One region of the Janthinobacterium sp. GW821-FHT03C08 genome, then DNA from elsewhere that is predicted to be linked to it. Evidence: predicted binding sites of a transcription regulator. Region 1 holds the regulator's gene; the other holds the start of a gene.
The links. The regulator LexA, encoded in region 1, represses DNA repair genes until DNA is damaged. The targets are predictions, from matches to a motif close to ACTGTATNNNNATACAGT.
Positions count from the first base shown of each region.

Region 1 (9,050 bases):
GTGCAGCATTTCCACGGTGGCGTAGGTGACTTTGTCCGCCTGTTTCTCGATGCTTTCGATCGCATGTACGCGGTTTTCCAGGTCATCGAAATTGGTCATCAGGCCGAGCATCTCTTTGGCGCCCTTGACGCACAATTCCGCGTGCTGGTTAAACAATTCAAAAAACTTGCCCTCAGTGGGCATCAAGCGTCCAAACATGTCATTCTCCGTTAAGCATTGAGTCGTGTTATTTACTACAGAAAGCCGCCCCGTATGAGGGGGCGGCCGATGGAATTGCCAGTGCTGCTGAGTCTTAGTCGCCTTGGTAAAGCGCCAGGCCACCACTGTAATTGCCAAATTTGGTGTACTGCCCCATGAAGGTGAGGCGGATGCTGCCGATTGGACCGTTACGTTGTTTACCGATGATGATTTCGGCCGTTCCCTTGTCTGGCGAGTCGGGGTTATACACCTCGTCGCGGTAAATGAACAGGATCACGTCGGCATCCTGCTCGATAGCGCCCGATTCGCGCAAGTCGGACATCACGGGACGTTTATTCGGGCGTTGTTCCAGCGAGCGGTTCAGCTGGGACAGCGCGATCACGGGGCAGCCGAGTTCTTTTGCCAGGCCTTTCAAGCCCCGCGAAATCTCGGAAATCTCCGTGGCGCGGTTGTCGCCAGGGGTATTGGCCGACATCAGCTGCAAGTAATCGACGATGATCAGGCCCAGCTTGCCGCATTGGCGCGACAAACGGCGCGAGCGGGCGCGCAATTCGATGGAGTTCAGCGCCGGCGTTTCATCGATGTACAGCTGCGCATCGTTCATCTTCTGGATGGCATTCGTCAGGCGTGGCCAGTCTTCGTCGTTCAGGCGGCCCGTGCGCAGGCGGTGCTGGTCCAGCTGCCCGACGGAGCCGAGCATACGCATGGCCAGCTGGGCGCCGCCCATCTCCATCGAGAACACGGCCACGGGCAAGCCGCTGTCGATGGCCACGTTCTCGCCGATGTTGACGGAAAACGCCGTCTTGCCCATCGACGGACGTCCCGCCACGATCACCAGGTCGCCCGGCTGCAGACCGGAGGTCATGCGGTCCAGGTCGATGAAACCGGTGGGCACGCCCGTGATTTCACTCTGGTTGTCGCGGCTGTACAGTTCGTCGATGCGCTCGACCACCTGCGTCAGCAAAGGCTGGATGGCGGTCCAGCCCTGGGCGCCGCGCGCGCCCTCTTCGGCGATGGCGAAAATCTTTGACTCGGCCTCGTCAAGCATCTGCTTGACTTCCTTGCCCTGCGGGCTGAAGGCCGTGCCGGAGATATCGTCGGCGACGGTGATGAGTTTGCGCAGCACGCCGCGGTCGCGCACGATCTCGGCATAGCGCCGGATATTCGCGGCCGATGGCGTGTTTTGCGCCATGGCGTTCAGGTAAGCGAGTCCGCCCACATCCTCGGCCTTGCCGAGCTGGGTCAGGGTTTCAAAAACAGTAATGACATCGGCTGGCTTGGAAGCGTTAACCATCTTGACGATTTGCTCGAAGATGATGCGATGGTCATAGCGATAGAAATCCTCCGCATGCATGAAATCGGCGATGCGGTCATACGCGGCATTGTCGCGCAGCAGACCACCGATGACGGATTGTTCTGCTTCGATCGAATGCGGCGGAATACGGAGGGAATCCAGTTGCGGATCAGAGGGGGCGTTCATGGCGCGAATTATACCCGCTTCGGCGTGCTGGCAAAAATAAAGGGCTGAAATTGAGCGAAAAAAAGGCCACAAAAAAGCCGGGCGAACCCGGCTTTTCATAGTGCGGCAGCGCGTGCGGGCCAGGCCCGCAGACGATTACGCGTTCGCGTCTGGTACGACAGCGATAACAACTTCCACAACCACGTCGGTGTGCAGAGCAACCGAAACGTTGTGCTCGCCAACGATCTTCAACGGGCCGGTAGGCATGCGGATTTGTGCTTTTTCAACAGCAAAACCTTGCTTGGTCAGCGCTTCAGCGATGTCGAAGTTGGTGACGGAACCGAACAGACGGCCATCGACGCCAGCTTTTTGAGCAACTTGAACGGTCAGACCGCTCAGTTTTTCGCCTTGGGCTTGCGATGCGGCCAGTTTGGCAGCTGCAGCTTTTTCCAGTTCGGCGCGCTTGACTTCGAATTCAGCCACGGCGGTTGCCGTAGCACGACGTGCCAGGCGTTGCGGGATCAGGAAGTTACGTGCGTAACCGTCTTTGACTTTGACGACTTCGCCGAGGTTACCGACGTTTACAACTTTTTCTAACAGAATGATTTGCATAGTTCTTCTCCAGGAATATCTGACCGATTAAGCGTGGTGCAGATCGGTGTATGGCAGCAGCGCGAGGAAGCGAGCGCGCTTGATTGCGGTGTCGACTTGGCGCTGGTAGTGCGCTTTGGTACCGGTCAGGCGTGCTGGCATGATCTTGCCGTTTTCCTGGACGAAGTCTTTCAGCGTGTCGACGTCTTTGTAGTCGACTTGCTCAACGTGAGCTGCCGTGAAGCGGCAGAACTTCTTACGTTTGAACAAAGGGTTTTGCTGTTTGCGTTTTTCTTTAAGCTTGAGCTTATTTTTGTCGAACTTTTTACCGAATGCCATGTCAGGCTCCTGTATCTAAAATGCGCTAGTCGGGAATGACTGCACTAAAATCAATGATGTGAAACACCAAACTCTTGCTGTTGCGGCTCTTTCTGGCCAGGAAACCCGTGAACTGATACACCCCACCCAAGCTTGCCTGGCTGAACCGGCCTGAGATTTCGCCAGCGGCTAGCGCGGCAACATCAAACTCGGTCAAACGGGCAATTCCTGCTTCCATCTGCTGCGAACTGTGTTGCAATACTGCATTCACAATCGGCAGCCCTGCCGGGGTATAGCGCAATATTTCGCGCTCGGCAATGATGGCGGTTACTTGTAGCTGGTTCAGCGCACGATCCTGGTCAAAAATTAAGCGGCTGCGGCTGGAGCGGCTGCTGGTGCTTCGGTGCGGTGGCTTTTGGCCGCGTCTTCGCGTTGTACCGATTTCATCATCGGCGAAGGAGCTGTTTCAGCTTTCTTCATTTTAACGGTCAGGTGACGCAACACGGCATCATTGAATTTGAATGCTGTTTCCAACTCGACCAGGGTCTCGTTGTCGCATTCGATGTTCAGGCAGATGTAGTGTGCTTTAGGCAGCTTTTGGATCGAGTAAGCCATTTGACGGCGGCCCCAATCTTCCACGCGGTGAACCGAACCGCCGCGGGTGGTTACGCTGGCTTTGTAGCGTTCGATCATCGCGGGCACTTGCTCGCTTTGGTCCGGATGGACGATAAAGACTATTTCATAATGACGCATGCAAACTCCTTCAGGTCGGATTGATAATCGCCCACCCCGGCGTCAAGACGGGTGTGGGAAGGTCAGCCGAAGATTATAACCGCCTTTTGCGAACTATTCAATGATTGCTTGCGCCGCGCCTGCCGGCCGCCACCTTTCTTGCCCCGATAGCAGGTTTTCTTTGAAAATCGGCGAAAAAGCCCGAAATCCCCTTGCATAGTGGGCGATACTGTACAAAAATACAGACTGTTCATATAGACAGCATTTTAGTATGCACCCACCGCTCATGATCAAGCTGACAGCACGACAAGAACAAATCCTGAACCTGATCAAGGACGCGATTGAAAATACGGGCTTTCCTCCCACCCGTGCCGAGATCGCCAATGAATTGGGCTTCAAATCGGCCAACGCGGCCGAAGAGCATTTGCAGGCCCTGGCCCGCAAGGGCGCGATCGAGATTTCGCCCGGCACCTCGCGCGGCATCCGCCTGATCGGCGCGGCGGCCGAAACGCTGCCGGCGAAGGTGCCGGCAGCGCTGCTGATGTCGCTGCCCCTGATCGGCCGCGTGGCAGCCGGTTCACCCATCCTGGCGCAGGAAAACCTGGAAGCGAGCTACAACGTCGACCCGGCCCTGTTTTCGGCCAAGCCCGACTTCCTGCTGAAGGTGCGCGGCTGGTCCATGCGCGACGCCGGCATCATGGATGGCGACTTGCTGGCCGTGAAGAAGGTCGACAGCGCCAAGAACGGCCAGATCGTCGTCGCCCGCATCGGCGACGAAGTCACCGTCAAGCGCTACAAGAAGACGGGCTCCGTCATCGAACTGCTGCCGGAAAACCCCGACTTCAAGGTCATCACCGTGTCACCGGAAGATGAATTTGCCCTGGAAGGCCTGGCCGTGGGCTTGATGCGCAGCTGGCATTGATTGAACGCGCCCTCATAAACCTACTGCGCAGCCCACTCTCGGGCATCCGTTGCTCGCTAGCTGGGCGCCCCCCGTACAATGTACAGCTCCGCTACTCAACCCGATATTGGGCTTGCCCGCTACGGTTTCTGAAGGCACGAAGACATTACCATTGAACGGCGAAAAACAAAGGGCCGCAACAGCATGACTGTTGCGGCCCTTTTCATTTGTCCGGCAACTTAGACATCAAGTGCCTGGCGGAAATCCTCGAGCAGATCCACCTCGTCCTCGATGCCGACGGAGACGCGGATCAGCGATTCGGCGATGCCCATGCTGGCGCGGCGCTCGGCCCCCATCTCATAGAAAATCGTGTGGGCGACGGGAATGACCAGGGTGCGCGTGTCGCCCAGGTTGCTTGCGGGAATGGCCAGATTCAGGCGGTTGAGGAAATCGAAGCAGTCGATGCCATCCATCAACTCAAAGCTGAACAGCGAGCCATAGCTGCGGAACAGCTCGCTGGCCAGCGCATGCTGCGGGTGCGACGGCAAGCCGGGATAATGCACGGCGGCCACGCGCGGGTCGGCGGCCAGTATGGTGGCCAGCGCCAGGGCATTCGAGCAGGTGCGGTCCATGCGCAAGGCCATGGTTTCCGCGCCGACGGCGATATGGTGCGCCGCTTCCGGCCCCAAGGAGGCGCCGAAGTCGCGCAAGGCCTTGGCGCGGATTTGCGCAATGCCCCATTGCGCGGGCGCCGCCTTCTTGTAATTCTCGAAAATATTCGGATACTGCGTCCAGTCGAACACGCCCGTGTCCGTCAAGCTGCCGCCCAGCGCATTGCCGTGGCCGCCGATGGATTTCGTCAGAGCGTTGACCACCAGGCCCGCGCCCACGGCCTTCGGACGGAACAGGTAGGGCGTCGTCATCGTATTGTCGACGATATACAGGATGCCCTTCTCGCGGCACAGGTCGCCGATTTTTTGCAGGTCGGCGATCTGCGTGCGCGGGTTGGCGATGGTTTCCACGAAAACAATCCGCGTCGTCGGCGTGATGGCGGCCGCCACGTTGGCGACATCGGTGGCATCGACGAAGGACACGCCTATGCCCTGCCCCGTCACCGTTTGCCACAGGCTGTTGGTGTTGCCAAACAGGAATGCCGACGACACGACGTGGTCGCCCGCGCGCAGCAGCGACTGCACCACGGCGCCGATGGCGCCCATGCCGGTGGCGAAGCACAGGGTCGCCACGCCGTCTTCCATCTTGTTGACCTTGTCTTCCAGCGCGGAAACGGTCGGGTTGCCCTGGCGGCCGTAGCGGAAGCCCGGCTCCTTGCCCTGGAACACGGACGCGAGCTGGCGCGCATCGGCGTAACCAAACGCGACGGAGGTGTGCACGGGCTTGTGCAGCGAGCCATGCTCGATGCCCTTGCGGCGGTCGTTATGCAGGATGGTAGTGGTAAAGCCGTAGTTTTTTTTATCGTTCATGATCGCGGAGCAAAAAAAGCCCGGCGCTAGCCGGGCAAGATAATTACGCTTCTGTCGTTGCCAGGTTCAGGTTCAGCTGGGAACGTGGCGTGTCTTCCGGCGCTGCCGCCTTCGGATGGTGGCGCGCATATTCCAGGCGGTCCAGGTATTCCTGCGACACGTCGCCCGTCACGTACACGCCGTCGAAGCACGAGGCCTCGAAGCTGGTCAGGGCCGGGTTGACGTCGGCGATGGCCTGCTTCAGCGCGCCGATATCCTGGTACACCAGGTAATCGGCCGTGATTTCGCGGCACACTTCTTCCGTCGTGCGGCCGTAGGCGATCAGCTCGTCGCGTGTCGGCATGTCGATGCCGTACACGTTCGGGAAGATGACCGGCGGCGCGGCCGAGGCGAAGATGACCTTCGTTGCGCCCGCTTCGCGCGCCATCTGCACGATTTCGCGGCTGGTGGTGCCGCGCACGATGGAATCGTCGACCAGCAGCACCACTTTATCCTTGAATTCGGACGGGATGGCGTTGAGCTTCTGGCGCACGGACTTCTTGCGCGCCGCCTGGCCCGGCATGATGAAGGTGCGGCCGATGTAGCGGTTCTTGATGAAGCCTTCGCGGTACTCGATGTTCAGCGCCATGGCCAGCTGGATGGCGGCCGGACGCGAGGAGTCGGGAATCGGCATGACCACGTCGATATGCACGCCTGGCAGCTCGGTGCGGATCTTTTCGGCCAGGTATTCGCCCATTTTCAGGCGCGTGGCGTACACGGAAGCGCCGTCGATGACGGAGTCGGGACGGGCCAGGTAGACGAATTCGAAGACGCAGGGATTCAGGCTGGCATTGTCCGCGCATTGGCGGCTGTGCAATTGCTTGTCGGCATCGATGAAGACGGCTTCACCGGGGCCGATGTCGCGCACGAAACGGAAGCCCATGCCTTCCAGGGCCACGGATTCGGAGGCGATCAGGTACTCGGTGCCCTGCTCGCTTTCATTGATGCCCAGGCACAGCGGACGGATGCCGTGCGGGTCGCGGAAGGCCAGCAAGCCCACGCCGGCAATTTGCGCCACGGCAGCATAGCCACCCTTGACGCGACGGTTCAGCACGGTAACGGCCTTGAAGATGGCGTCCGGGTCCAGGTTCAGGCCCGTCGTCGCTTCCTGGATTTCATGCGCCAGCACGTTGAGCAGCACTTCCGAGTCGGAATCGGTATTGATGTGGCGGCGGTCGTTCTTGAACATTTCCTGCTTCAACTGTTCCCAGTTGGTCAGGTTGCCATTGTGCGCCAGGGTGATGCCGAACGGCGCATTCACATAAAACGGCTGTGCTTCCTCTTCGCTCGACGAACCGGCCGTCGGATAGCGACAGTGACCGATGCCCGAATTGCCTTGCAGCGAACGCATGTTGCGCGTACGGAAGACGTCACGCACGAGGCCATTGGCCTTGTGCATGGAAAACATACTGCTGTGATTGGTCGCAATCCCTGCCGCATCCTGACCGCGATGTTGCAAGAGCAACAATGCATCATAGAGCAATTGATTGACAGGTTGATGGGAAACGACGCCGACGATGCCACACATGGTGTGCTCCTAAACTGTGCTACTGATTTTAAAAAAAATTCAAAATTTCACATGCTGCGCGTAAGCGGCAGGCAGATAAGGCTTGATGGCGCGCGCGCCCTGCTCTGCAAGCGGGCTGAGCAGCGCGTTCTTCCAGAATGGCTGCTGCGGGATGGACGTCATGCCACACAAGATGACGGCGGTCAGCACGATCACAAGGCCCCGCGCCACGCCGAACAGGCTGCCCAGGGTGCGGTCGGCCAGGCTCAGGCCCGTCACCTTGACCAGTGCGTCGACCGTCATGGACAGCAATCCCATCAAAATGCGCACGCCGATGAACAGCACCACGAAGGCCAGCAACAGGCGGACGGCTTCGCCCGGCACGGCTTCCGGCAGGAATTTCGCCAGGGTGGCGCCATACGCGTTGGCAATGACGAAAGCCACGATCCAGCTGACCAAGGACAGTATTTCCTTGACCAGGCCGCGCATCATGCTGATCAGCACGGACGTCACCAGCACGAACAGCACCAGATAATCGAAAATCGTCACGCCCGTTCAGCCTTGCAACATCACGCCGGCACCAGGCTGCCGCCCAGGCCCAGCTTTTGCAGCTTGGCGCGCGTCTTTTCCGCGTCTTCGCGGCTGCCGAATGGCCCCACGCGCACGCGGATGCGTTCGCCAGCGGGGCTGGAGACCTTCTGCGTGTACGACTTGATGCCCGCTTCGCGCAGTTTTTCCTGCAATTCGTCGACCTTGTCCTGCGTTGCCAGTGCCGCCACCTGCACCACGAACTTGCCGGAGCCGGCGTCATGGGCTTTCTCCTGCTGCTTGTCTTGCGGCTTGCCTTCCAGAATCGCCAGCGCGCGCGCAGCATCGTCGGCCGACTGCGCCGGCTTGGCAGGCTTCGGTTCAGGCTTGGCTTCCGGCTTGACCTCATGCTTCGGTTCAGGCTTGGGCTCGTGTTTCGGCTCCGGCTTGGTTTCGTGCTTCGGCTCGGGTTTCGGTTCGGGTTTCGGTTCCGGTTTCGGTTCCACCTTGACCGGCTTGGGCTCAGGCTTGGGCTCGGGTTTCGGCTCGACATAGGCCGGCTTGAGCGGCGCAGGCTCGGCGGCAGCCAGCACGGGTGCCGGCATCGGCTTGGCCGCAGGCGGCAGCGGCGCGTCGACGATTTCCTCGGACTGGTCCAGGCCATTCGATGCGGCCCGGGCCGGGACGGCCGGCACGGGCGCCGGTGCAGCCTTTTCCTTTGACGGAATATCGATGGCGATATCGTTGAACGGTGCTTTCGGCTCGGAATCGAGCAGCATCGGCAAGCCGACGGCCACGCCCAGGGCCAGGGCGACAGCCCCGACGAGGCGGCGGCGTGCGCGTTTTTTCTCTGGCAAGACCGGGTCCGGCGCTTCCTTGCCGCCACGGCGGGAGCCGCCGCCACCGGCCGTGTTGGCGGCCCGTTTGCGGGTCGGCGACTGTGCTTCGCCAGGGACATAAAAGCCGCTGTCTTCGCCAGAGGATTCTTGCTTGTTTTTAAACAGTTTCGAGAACAAGCCCATGCGTGATTTTCAGTCGAGTGCGTTTCAGTGAAGAGAGGATTTCCGGGCCTTCATCACACCAGCGACGGTGAGGAAAGAACCAAAGACCACAATTCTATCATTCTCACCGGCCCGGCTCATTGCATTTGCAAAAGCTTGTGCCGGATCATCGAAAATAGATACGGTATGCTCGCTGCTGTCAGGCTTGCCTTCCAGCATGATCTGCACCTTGGCGGCCAGTTCGGAGGCCGTGGCCGCGCGGGGCGAGGGCAGGCCCGTCAGGCACCAGTGGTCG
Region 1 is NZ_JBWKUP010000010.1:13,030-22,079, forward strand. It holds gene AC07VL_RS15475 (DUF47 domain-containing protein) at 1-198, opposite strand, end outside; gene AC07VL_RS15480 (replicative DNA helicase) at 293-1,678, opposite strand; gene rplI (50S ribosomal protein L9) at 1,814-2,269, opposite strand; gene rpsR (30S ribosomal protein S18) at 2,297-2,587, opposite strand; gene priB (primosomal replication protein N) at 2,613-2,912, opposite strand; gene rpsF (30S ribosomal protein S6) at 2,933-3,319, opposite strand; gene lexA (transcriptional repressor LexA) at 3,585-4,220, shown strand; gene AC07VL_RS15510 (cystathionine gamma-synthase family protein) at 4,439-5,680, opposite strand; gene purF (amidophosphoribosyltransferase) at 5,724-7,247, opposite strand; gene AC07VL_RS15520 (CvpA family protein) at 7,287-7,775, opposite strand; gene AC07VL_RS15525 (SPOR domain-containing protein) at 7,796-8,776, opposite strand; gene folC (bifunctional tetrahydrofolate synthase/dihydrofolate synthase) at 8,801-9,050, opposite strand, start outside.

Region 2 (9,050 bases), on a different contig from region 1:
CGTCGTGGTGGAAGAGATGATGGAAGTCATCCTGCGCCACCTGCCCAAGCGGCCACCGGCGCAGCCGGCCAGCGCCGCGCCGCCCGCCGATGACGAGGTGTTTACCATGGCGCCGCTGATGCGCGTGATGGGCCGCGATGCGAAAGGCCGCGGGGTGCTGCGGCGCATGGTGGAAGATGCTCTGAACAAGGGCATGACGCCCGTGCGCGACGCCGAAACGGCCTTGCAGGCGGGCCGCCACAGCGAGGTGGCGCGCATCCTGCACGGCTTGCGCGGCTCCGTGGGCACCCTCGGCACGAAACGCCTGATCCGCGCCGCCTTCGCTACCGAGGAAGCCATCGACGCGGGCCGCCACGACGAGGTGGCGGCGCTGCTGTCGGGGGCGGGGGAGGAACTGCAACTGGCGCTAGCCGCGGCGCGCGAATGGCTGTCCAGGCTGGAGGATTAGGCTCGTTTGAACCCAACAGATAAAGGCCGGGGTCATACCTTCAGGGTACGCCCCCAGTCCTTGCTTTGGGTTTAGGCGGGCACGCCCAGGATCACGCTGGACGCCTTGAAGATGGCCGTCACGCTGCTGCCGATGGCGATGCCCAGGTCGGCGCTGCTCTGGTTCGTGATGATGGCGGCAATCGTGCCGCCGCGCGACAGGTCCAGCACCACTTCCGTGTTGACGGCGCCCGTCTGCACGCGCGTGACGGTGCCGGCCAATTGGTTGCGCGCCGAAAAGCGCGCCCCTGCGCTGTCGGCCACGAGGATGATGGACGAGGCCTTGATCAGCGCAAACGCTTCCGCGCCGGGCGCCAGGCCCAGGCTGGCGCTGCTGCCCTGCGTGACGACGGCTACGATATGCTGGCCGCCCGGCAATTCCAGGGTGACTTCATCGTTGACGGCACCCTGTTTCAGTTCAGCAACTTTGCCCAGGAATTGATTGCGTGCGGTGGTTTTCATGGCCATTCTCCGTATGAGTAAAAGATCGTCGGCGATGCCTTCCGCCTGGCTGCCCAGCTGGCGCAGGTAGCGGGCATGCTCGCGCTCGATGATACGAAAATTGTCGACCAGCTGGCGTCCCCGTTGCGTCAGCCGCGTGCCGCCGCCGCCCTTGCCGCCCGTCAAGCGCTCGACCAGCGGTTCGCCAGCCAGGTTGTTCATGGCGTCGATGGCGTCCCAGGCCGCCTTGTAGCTCATCTTGACGAGCTTGGCCGCCTGCGTGATGGAGCCGCACTCGGCGATGGCGCCCAGCAATTCCACGCGCCCGGCCCCTCCCAGGTGCTCGCCGCCCACCGTCATCCATACCGAGCCCTGCAGGCCGATTTCCGCTGTCGCCGATTTATCCAATGCGTTCACCCAATGCCGTATTTTCTTCCATGCTGTCAATTTGACCGTCGCGCAAGTAAAGCACATGTTCGCCCAGGATGCGCGCATCCTCCGGATCATGGGTGATCAGGATCATGGGCACGTCCAGGCGCTGCTGCCACTGGCTCAGTTCCAGGCGCATTTTGACACGCAGGGCCGGATCGAGGGCGGCAAACGGCTCGTCGAGCAGCAGCGCGGCCGGTTCGGCCACGAGCGCCCTCGCCAGCGCCACCCTTTGGCGCTGGCCTCCGGACAACTCGTCGGGGAACTGGTGTGCCAGTTCCTGCAAGTGAAACGCGTCCAGCCAGTGATCGACCTTCTGCAGTTTTTCGCGCGCGCGCGGATTGAACCAGCCGCGCGCCAGGCCGAAGCCCACATTCTGGCGCACCGTCAGGTGCGGGAACAGGGCGTAGTCCTGGAACAGGTAGGCCACGTTGCGCTGCTGCGGCGGCAAATTGATGCCGCCGGCCGAATCGAACAGGGTGCGCCCGTTGAGGCGGATATGGCCTGCGTCCGGGGTGAAAAGTCCGGCAATGGCTTTCAGGGTCATGCTCTTGCCGGCCCCGGACGGGCCATACACGGCGATGCGCTGGCTGTGCGACGTGCATTGCACGTGCATGTCGAAACGGCGTTTGCCGGAGCGCAAGGTGGCGCGGAGGTCGAGGTCGAGTTGCATGGGCGTCATTTGTGAACGATGCGCCCGGGCGCCAGGCGGCCAGCCGACAGCAGCACCACGATACACACGATGGAGGTGATCAGCACGAGGGTGTTGGCGACGTCGTCCTGGCCCGCCTGCACGGCTTCATACACGGCCACGGACAGGGTCTGCGTCTTGCCGGGAATGCTGCCGGCCACCATCAGGGTGGCGCCGAACTCGCCCAGCGCGCGCACGAAGCCCAGCAGTACGCCGGCCAGGATGCCGCGCCAGGCCAGCGGCAGGGTCACGCGGAAGAAAATCGCCATTTCCGAGATGCCCAGCACGCGGGCGGCCTGTTCCAGCTGGCCGTCGACGGCCTCGAAGGCGGCGCGCGCGGGCTTGAAGACGAGGGGAAAGGCGACCACCGTGGAAGCGATGACGGCGCCCTGCCACGTAAAGATCAGGTTGATGCCGAAGTTGTCCTGCAGCCAGATGCCCAGGGTGCCGCGGCGACCCAGCAGCACCAGCAGGTAATAGCCGAGCACGGTGGGCGGCATCACCATGGGCAGCGTCAGGAGGGCGTCGAGCAGCTCGCGCCCGGGAAAGCGCGTGCGCGCCAGCAGATAGCCCGTACCGATGCCGAGCAGCAAATTGAGCGCCGTGGCCCACGCCGCCACCTTCAGCGACAGGGCCAGCGCGGTCCAGGCGATATCCATTTGCCGTCGTATGCCTTATGGCTTCTTGAAACCGTATTTGGCCAGGATGGCTTGCGCCGGCGCCGTCTGCAGGTAGCTGACGAAACGCTTCGCTTCGGCCTGGTTGGCGCTATCCTTGATGGTGGCGATCGGGTACAGCACGGGCGCCTCCAGCGGCACTTCCAGCACCACATTGACTTTATCCTTCATGATGGCCGCGTCGGTGCCATACACGAAGCCCGCATCGACTTCGCCGCGCGCCACGTAATCGAGCGACTGGCGCACGTTCTGCGTGCTGATGGCCTTGGGCTGCACGGCCTCCCACAATTTCGCCTTCTTCAGCGCGCCTTCCGAATAGCGGCCGACGGGCACGCTGGCCGGATTGGCGATGGCCACGCGGGTCACGCCCTTCTGCGTCAGGTCGGCCAGCGCCTTGATGCCCAGCTTGCTGTCGTGCGGCACGATCAGCACCAGGCTGTTGCTGACGAAGTCGTGGCGGTCGGCCGGTAGCACCAGGCCCTGCTTTTGCGCCGCGTCCATGGTTTCCTGGTCGGCCGAAGCAAACACGTCCACGGGCGCGCCCTTGACGATCTGCTGCAGCAGCACGCCCGAGGCGGCGAAGTTCAGGGACACCTTGCTGCCCGGATATTGCGCTTCATAGCCCTGCGCCGCATCCTTGAACGCATTCGTCAGGCTGGCCGCGGCCGACACCACCACTTCGCCGGCAAAGGCGGACGAGGCGGCGGTGGCGAGGAGGGCGGTGCCGAGGAGCTTGGCGAGGGAAGTGAGGCGCATGGTCGTATCCTTAAAGAGAAGAGAACAAGGCCCGTAATATACACCGATATATAACGTTCTGCCATGCATCAGCTCAAGCCTGCGCAAGGCGGATTCCCTGATATACTGTATATAAACACAGTATATCGAGGCAAGCCATGGAATTGACGGACAAGCTGGAAATCCTCGCCGATGCGGCGAAGTACGATGCGTCCTGCGCCAGCAGCGGCGCGCCCAAACGCGATTCCATCGGCAAGGATGGCTTTGGCGCCACCACGGGCATGGGCATTTGCCACAGCTACACGCCGGACGGGCGCTGCGTCTCGCTGCTCAAGATCCTGCTGACGAATTACTGCCTGTACGATTGCCAGTACTGCGTCAACCGCCGCAGCTCGAACGTGCCGCGCGCGCGGTTTACGGTGGCCGAAGTGGTCAAGCTGACGGCTGACTTTTACCTGCGCAACTACATCGACGGCCTGTTCCTCAGCTCCGGCATCATCCAGTCGGCCGACTACACGATGGAGCAGCTGGTGCAGGTGGCGCGCGAGCTGCGCGAGGTGCACCAGTTCCGCGGCTACATCCACCTGAAAACCATCCCCGACGCCGATCCGGCCCTGATCGCGCAGGCGGGCCGCTATGCCGACCGCCTCAGCGTCAACATCGAGTTGCCCACGCAGGACAGCGTGCAGAAACTGGCGCCGGAAAAGAGCGTACACACGATCAAGCTGGCCATGGGTGCCATCCGCCGCAAGCTCGATGAAAAGGCCGAAGAACCGCGCTCGCCGCGCTTCGCGCCGGCCGGGCAAAGCACGCAGATGATCGTCGGCGCCGATGCCAGCGACGACCAGCAAATCCTCGCCACGGCCGAGACCCTGTATGGCAGCTACAAGCTCAAGCGCGTGTACTACTCCGCCTTCAGCCCCATCCCCGACAGCCCGAAAAGCGTGCCGCTGGCGCCGCCGCCGATGCTGCGCGAACACCGGCTGTACCAGGCCGATTTCTTGCTGCGCAGCTACGGTTTCCAGGCCAACGAATTGCTGCCCGCCACGGGCGGCAACCTGGCGCTCGACATCGATCCCAAGCTGGCCTGGGCGCTGGCGCACCGCGAACATTTTCCGCTGGACTTGAACCGCGCCGCGCAGCACATGATCGCGCGCGTGCCCGGCATCGGCCTGCGCAACGCGCAGCGCATCGTCGACCTGCGCCGCCTGCGGCAGGTGCGCTACGCCGACCTGTCGCGCCTGCGCTGCAGCATGAAGAAAATCGCCCCCTTCATCATCACGGCCGACTACTTTCCCGCGCGCGACACCACGGCATCGGAACACCTGCGCAGCGCCATGGCGGAGGCGCCGCAGCAAATGCATCTGTGGCCGGAGCTGCAGGCGGCATGAACGCCGTCGTCCGGCTGGCGCAGTCCTTCGACGAGTGGCGCGCGGCGGCACGCGAATTGATCGCGCTCAAGGTGCCGCCCGCTAACGTCGCCTGGCTCGCGCAGCCAGACGGCGGCGACCTGTTTTCCTCCCCGCCAGAGGCGACCGCTACCGATGCCCCCATGCTGCGCCTGCCCCGCCAGCTGGTGGAACTGCTGCAGGCCGCCGCCTGTTTCAAGGTACACGACCGCTGGGCGTTTTTATATCAAGTGCTCTGGCGCTGGCAGCACGGCCAGCACGACGTGATGTCGCCGGCCGACGCGGACGGCGCGCGCCTGCACGCCATGGCCAAGGCCGTGCGGCGCGAAGAGCACGACATGCACGCCTACGTGCGCTTCCGCGAACGCGGCGAGGCGCAAGGGGCACCGCGTTTTGTCGCCTGGTTCGAACCGACGCACGAGGTGCTGCCGCAAGTGGCGCGCCACTTCGCGCGCCGCATGGGCTCCATCAGCTGGATGATCGCCACGCCCGATGCCAGCATGCTGTGGGATGGCGCCACCCTGCACGCGGGGCCGGCCCTGCTGCGCAGTGCGGCCGAGATCGACGATGCGGGCGAAGCCCTGTGGCTGACCTACTACCGCAGCATCTTCAACCCGGCCCGCGTGAATGCGGATTTGCTGCACAGCCATATCCCATCGCGCTTCTGGAAAAACCTGCCGGAAGGCGCCATCGTGCCCGCCATGCTGAGCGGTGCGGCCAACGGCGAGCGCCGCACGGGCCAGACGGCCAGCGTGGGACAGCGCCAGGGCGCCGCCATGATCCAGATCAACTCCGAGCGGGCCCAGCCCGCGCGCGCGACTGCCACGACGCTGGACCAGTGCCGCCGCTGCGAGTTATGGAAGAGCGCCACCCAGGCCGTGCCCGGCATCGGCCCGCACACCGCCCGCATCATGCTCGTCGGCGAGCAGCCGGGCGACCAGGAAGACCTGGCGGGCTTGCCCTTTGTGGGCCCGGCCGGCGCAGTGCTCGAGCAGGCCATGCAGGAAGCGGGCCTGGCGCGCGACAGCCTATATCTGACCAATGCCGTCAAGCATTTCAAGTGGGAACCGCGCGGCAAGCGCCGCCTGCACAAGACGCCTGCGCAGCGCGAAATCCTCGCCTGTCATGGCTGGCTGGAAGAAGAGATCGAACGTGGCAAACCACAGGTAATCGTGGCGCTGGGCAGCACGGCATTGAAAGCCGTGCTGCAGGATGGCGCGGCCAGCATGACGCCGCTGATCGGCACGCCCATCGAACGCGACGGGCGCTGGGTCGTGACCGTGTATCACCCGTCATATGTGCTGCGCGCACGGGACGAAGAGAGCCGGCGCCAGGCGTATGCGGTGATCGTTGATGGCTTGCGGCAGGCGCAGAAGTTGCTGAAAGGCTAGTCAGAGGTGACGACATCGCTTGCGGGTGGCGCCTGCGATGTCGTAAAGGCGATCGGATCGTCGAGACTAAAGCCCGGCGCCATTTACCAAGCGCGTTGTGCCCCCGCATGTGGCAGAAAATGACTATGACTCTATTTTTCAATAGCAATATTCATCTAACAAAAAACTTGTTTCTTTACTTCTCACAACGAGAGCAGTTTCCACCATATCACGCCCCATCCAATGCCTGCGATAGCGAAAAAAGCGCCATGCTTGCGCAATCCCAGCCACACCAGCGTGCCAAGCAAGACATAGAAAACCACATTGGCTGCCATCGAAAACAAGAAAATTTCCGGTTCCATCTGAGGGTTAGCCGCTGCCAACATCATTACAGACGTCGGCCAAAGCAACAGTTGCAGTTTGAACACAATGCGCTGCATATCGAAATATGGACTGTAATCAAGAAAATGCCATACAACCCGAGAAAGAAATGGAATAATCAATCCACTCAAGGAAAAAATGGCGATTATTCTTGCAAATGACATCATGCTTCCTCACCGTTTTTTTATGAAATAAGAGTCAATACTTTCCGCATATGGTTCCTGATTCGACGCTTGCATCAGTGATACAAATCAGCTCTGCCAATTACCCGCCATCTGGATGCGCCTGTTCCGCTCGCGCAGCATGGTGACGTTTCAATCATTGCTGGCAAGCCCCATACATTACAACACAAAAAAATGCTTGAAAGATAACTTCTATATTGAACTGATTGTCCAGCAGTACCTCGCCCATGGCCTGAGGCACCAATCCACGGCTTTCCGCGCCGCGCAGGCAAAAAAATACCGCGCCAGGCGCGGTATGGGGAGCTGAGCCTTCGCTCAGGACGTCGCCGCCGGCACTTCCTGCGCCTCGTCGCGCCGCGCATAACGCTGCGCAATCACGGCGCAGATCATCAGCTGAATCTGATGGAACAGCATCAGCGGCAAAATCACCATGCCCAGCGAGTGCGCGGCGAACAAGACCTTGGCCATGGGCACGCCGCTGGCCAGGCTTTTCTTCGAGCCGCAAAAGACGATGGCGATCTCGTCTTCCTTGCTAAAGCCCAGGCGGCGGCTGATGAACGTCATCAGGCCCAGGACCAGCGCCAGCAGCACGATGCTGAACACGCCCAGCGCCACTAGGGTTTCCACCGAGATCGTGTGCCACAGGCCTTCGCTGACGGCTTCGCTGAAGGCCGTGTAGACCACCAGCAAAATGGAACCCTGGTCGACGAATTTCAGCATGGCCTTGTGGCGGTCGACCCAGCGGCCTATCCAGCGGCGCAGGAACTGGCCGGCCAGAAACGGCAGCAGCAATTGCATGACGATGGACAGCACGGCGTCGACCGACGACTTGCTTTCCGCGCCTTTCGCCACCAGCAAGCCCACCAGGATGGGGGCAAGGAAAATGCCGATGAAATTCGAGGCCGAGGCGCTGCAGATGGCGGCCGGCACGTTGCCGCGCGCCATGGCCGTCAGGGCGATCGACGATTGCACGGTCGATGGCAGCGCGCACAGGAACAGGATGCCCACGTACAGATCGGGCGTGAGGAAAGTCAGCGCCAGCGGACGCAGGGCCAGGCCCAGCAGGGGGAACAAAATGAACGTGCTGGCCAGCACCAGCAAATGCAGGCGCCAGTGCATGACGCCAGCCACCACGGCTTCGCGCGACAGCTTGGCCCCATGCAGGAAGAACAGGGCGCCGATGGCAACGGTGGTGATATTGCCGAAGACTACGGCCGTCTGGCCCGTGCAGGGCAGGAGGCTGGCCAGCGCCACGGTGACGAGCAGGGCGATGGTGAATTTGTCGGGTTTCAGATTGCGCAACAGGGCGGCGGGAGAGAAAGAAGACATGCGGTAGCCTGGTAGCGGCCCAGCCTTGCAACACTGCGCCATGGATGACAAAAAGCGCCGGAATCGGCGCCAGTGCTGGCTATTCTAACCCTATTGCCCAGCTACTTGCCTGAAAACATGGCTTGCCAACAACAAGCGCATGGGCAAAAAAAATGCCCTGTCCGCAGACAGGGCAACCCGGAGTAAAGTACAGCGCGAGGCGTTTAGCCGGCGGCTTTGACTTTCAGCTCGTTCTTGATTTCTTTCACGCCGCTCACGGAAGCGACGATCTGCACGACGCGGTCACCCGCTTCGGCGCTCGGCACGTCGCCCGACAGGACCACGACGCCTTGCTGGGTTGCTACCTTGACGGGCAGGGTAGCGGCTTGCGCATCGGCGCTCAGGGCGGCCTTGGCCGAGGAAGTGATGGTTTCATCAGGGACGGCAGCGGCGGCGTTGGCGGCCACGACAGTGTCAGCAGGAGCTTGTGCTTTTGGTGCGGAGTCAGCTGCATGCGAAGCGGTGATCGAGGCGCCCGACAGAACGATAGCGGCAACCAGGGTATTGAACAGTTTCGATGTTTGCATGGTAGTTCCTCTCAATGAAGTTAAAAGCTTCTTACTTGGTTAAAGCAACACTTTGAAGCGTCACATCTACCCATACAGCAAGCACCGTGCCAGCTTTTAATTTTCATTTGAAATCAACGACTTATATTCATCCCGGATTTTTTCTGCGCTTTTCCCGCCGATCCGGCCCGGAAAACCGGGCTTTTTGTCGCCTGACAGCGACAAGGGATGGCAACAATATCAATGTTTTAAACTAAGTCGTTGATTCATAAGACTTTATTTTTGTCGCTATTCAGCGACAGGGTCGCCGTCGGCCCGGAACAGGGCCGGCGTCAGCTCGTATTTCTGCAATAGACGGTAGAACTCCGTGCGGTT
Region 2 is NZ_JBWKUP010000009.1:233,171-242,220, reverse strand. It holds gene AC07VL_RS15130 (response regulator) at 1-448, shown strand, start outside; gene AC07VL_RS15125 (TOBE domain-containing protein) at 520-1,287, opposite strand; gene AC07VL_RS15120 (sulfate/molybdate ABC transporter ATP-binding protein) at 1,328-2,029, opposite strand; gene modB (molybdate ABC transporter permease subunit) at 2,035-2,706, opposite strand; gene modA (molybdate ABC transporter substrate-binding protein) at 2,722-3,480, opposite strand; gene AC07VL_RS15105 (putative DNA modification/repair radical SAM protein) at 3,618-4,850, shown strand; gene AC07VL_RS15100 (UdgX family uracil-DNA binding protein) at 4,847-6,259, shown strand; gene AC07VL_RS15095 (hypothetical protein) at 6,442-6,786, opposite strand; gene AC07VL_RS15090 (bile acid:sodium symporter family protein) at 7,117-8,130, opposite strand; gene AC07VL_RS15085 (BON domain-containing protein) at 8,334-8,696, opposite strand; gene AC07VL_RS15080 (sigma 54-interacting transcriptional regulator) at 8,964-9,050, opposite strand, start outside.
Region 2: the regulator LexA is predicted to act here: its motif matches at 3,585-3,602, upstream of AC07VL_RS15105 (putative DNA modification/repair radical SAM protein).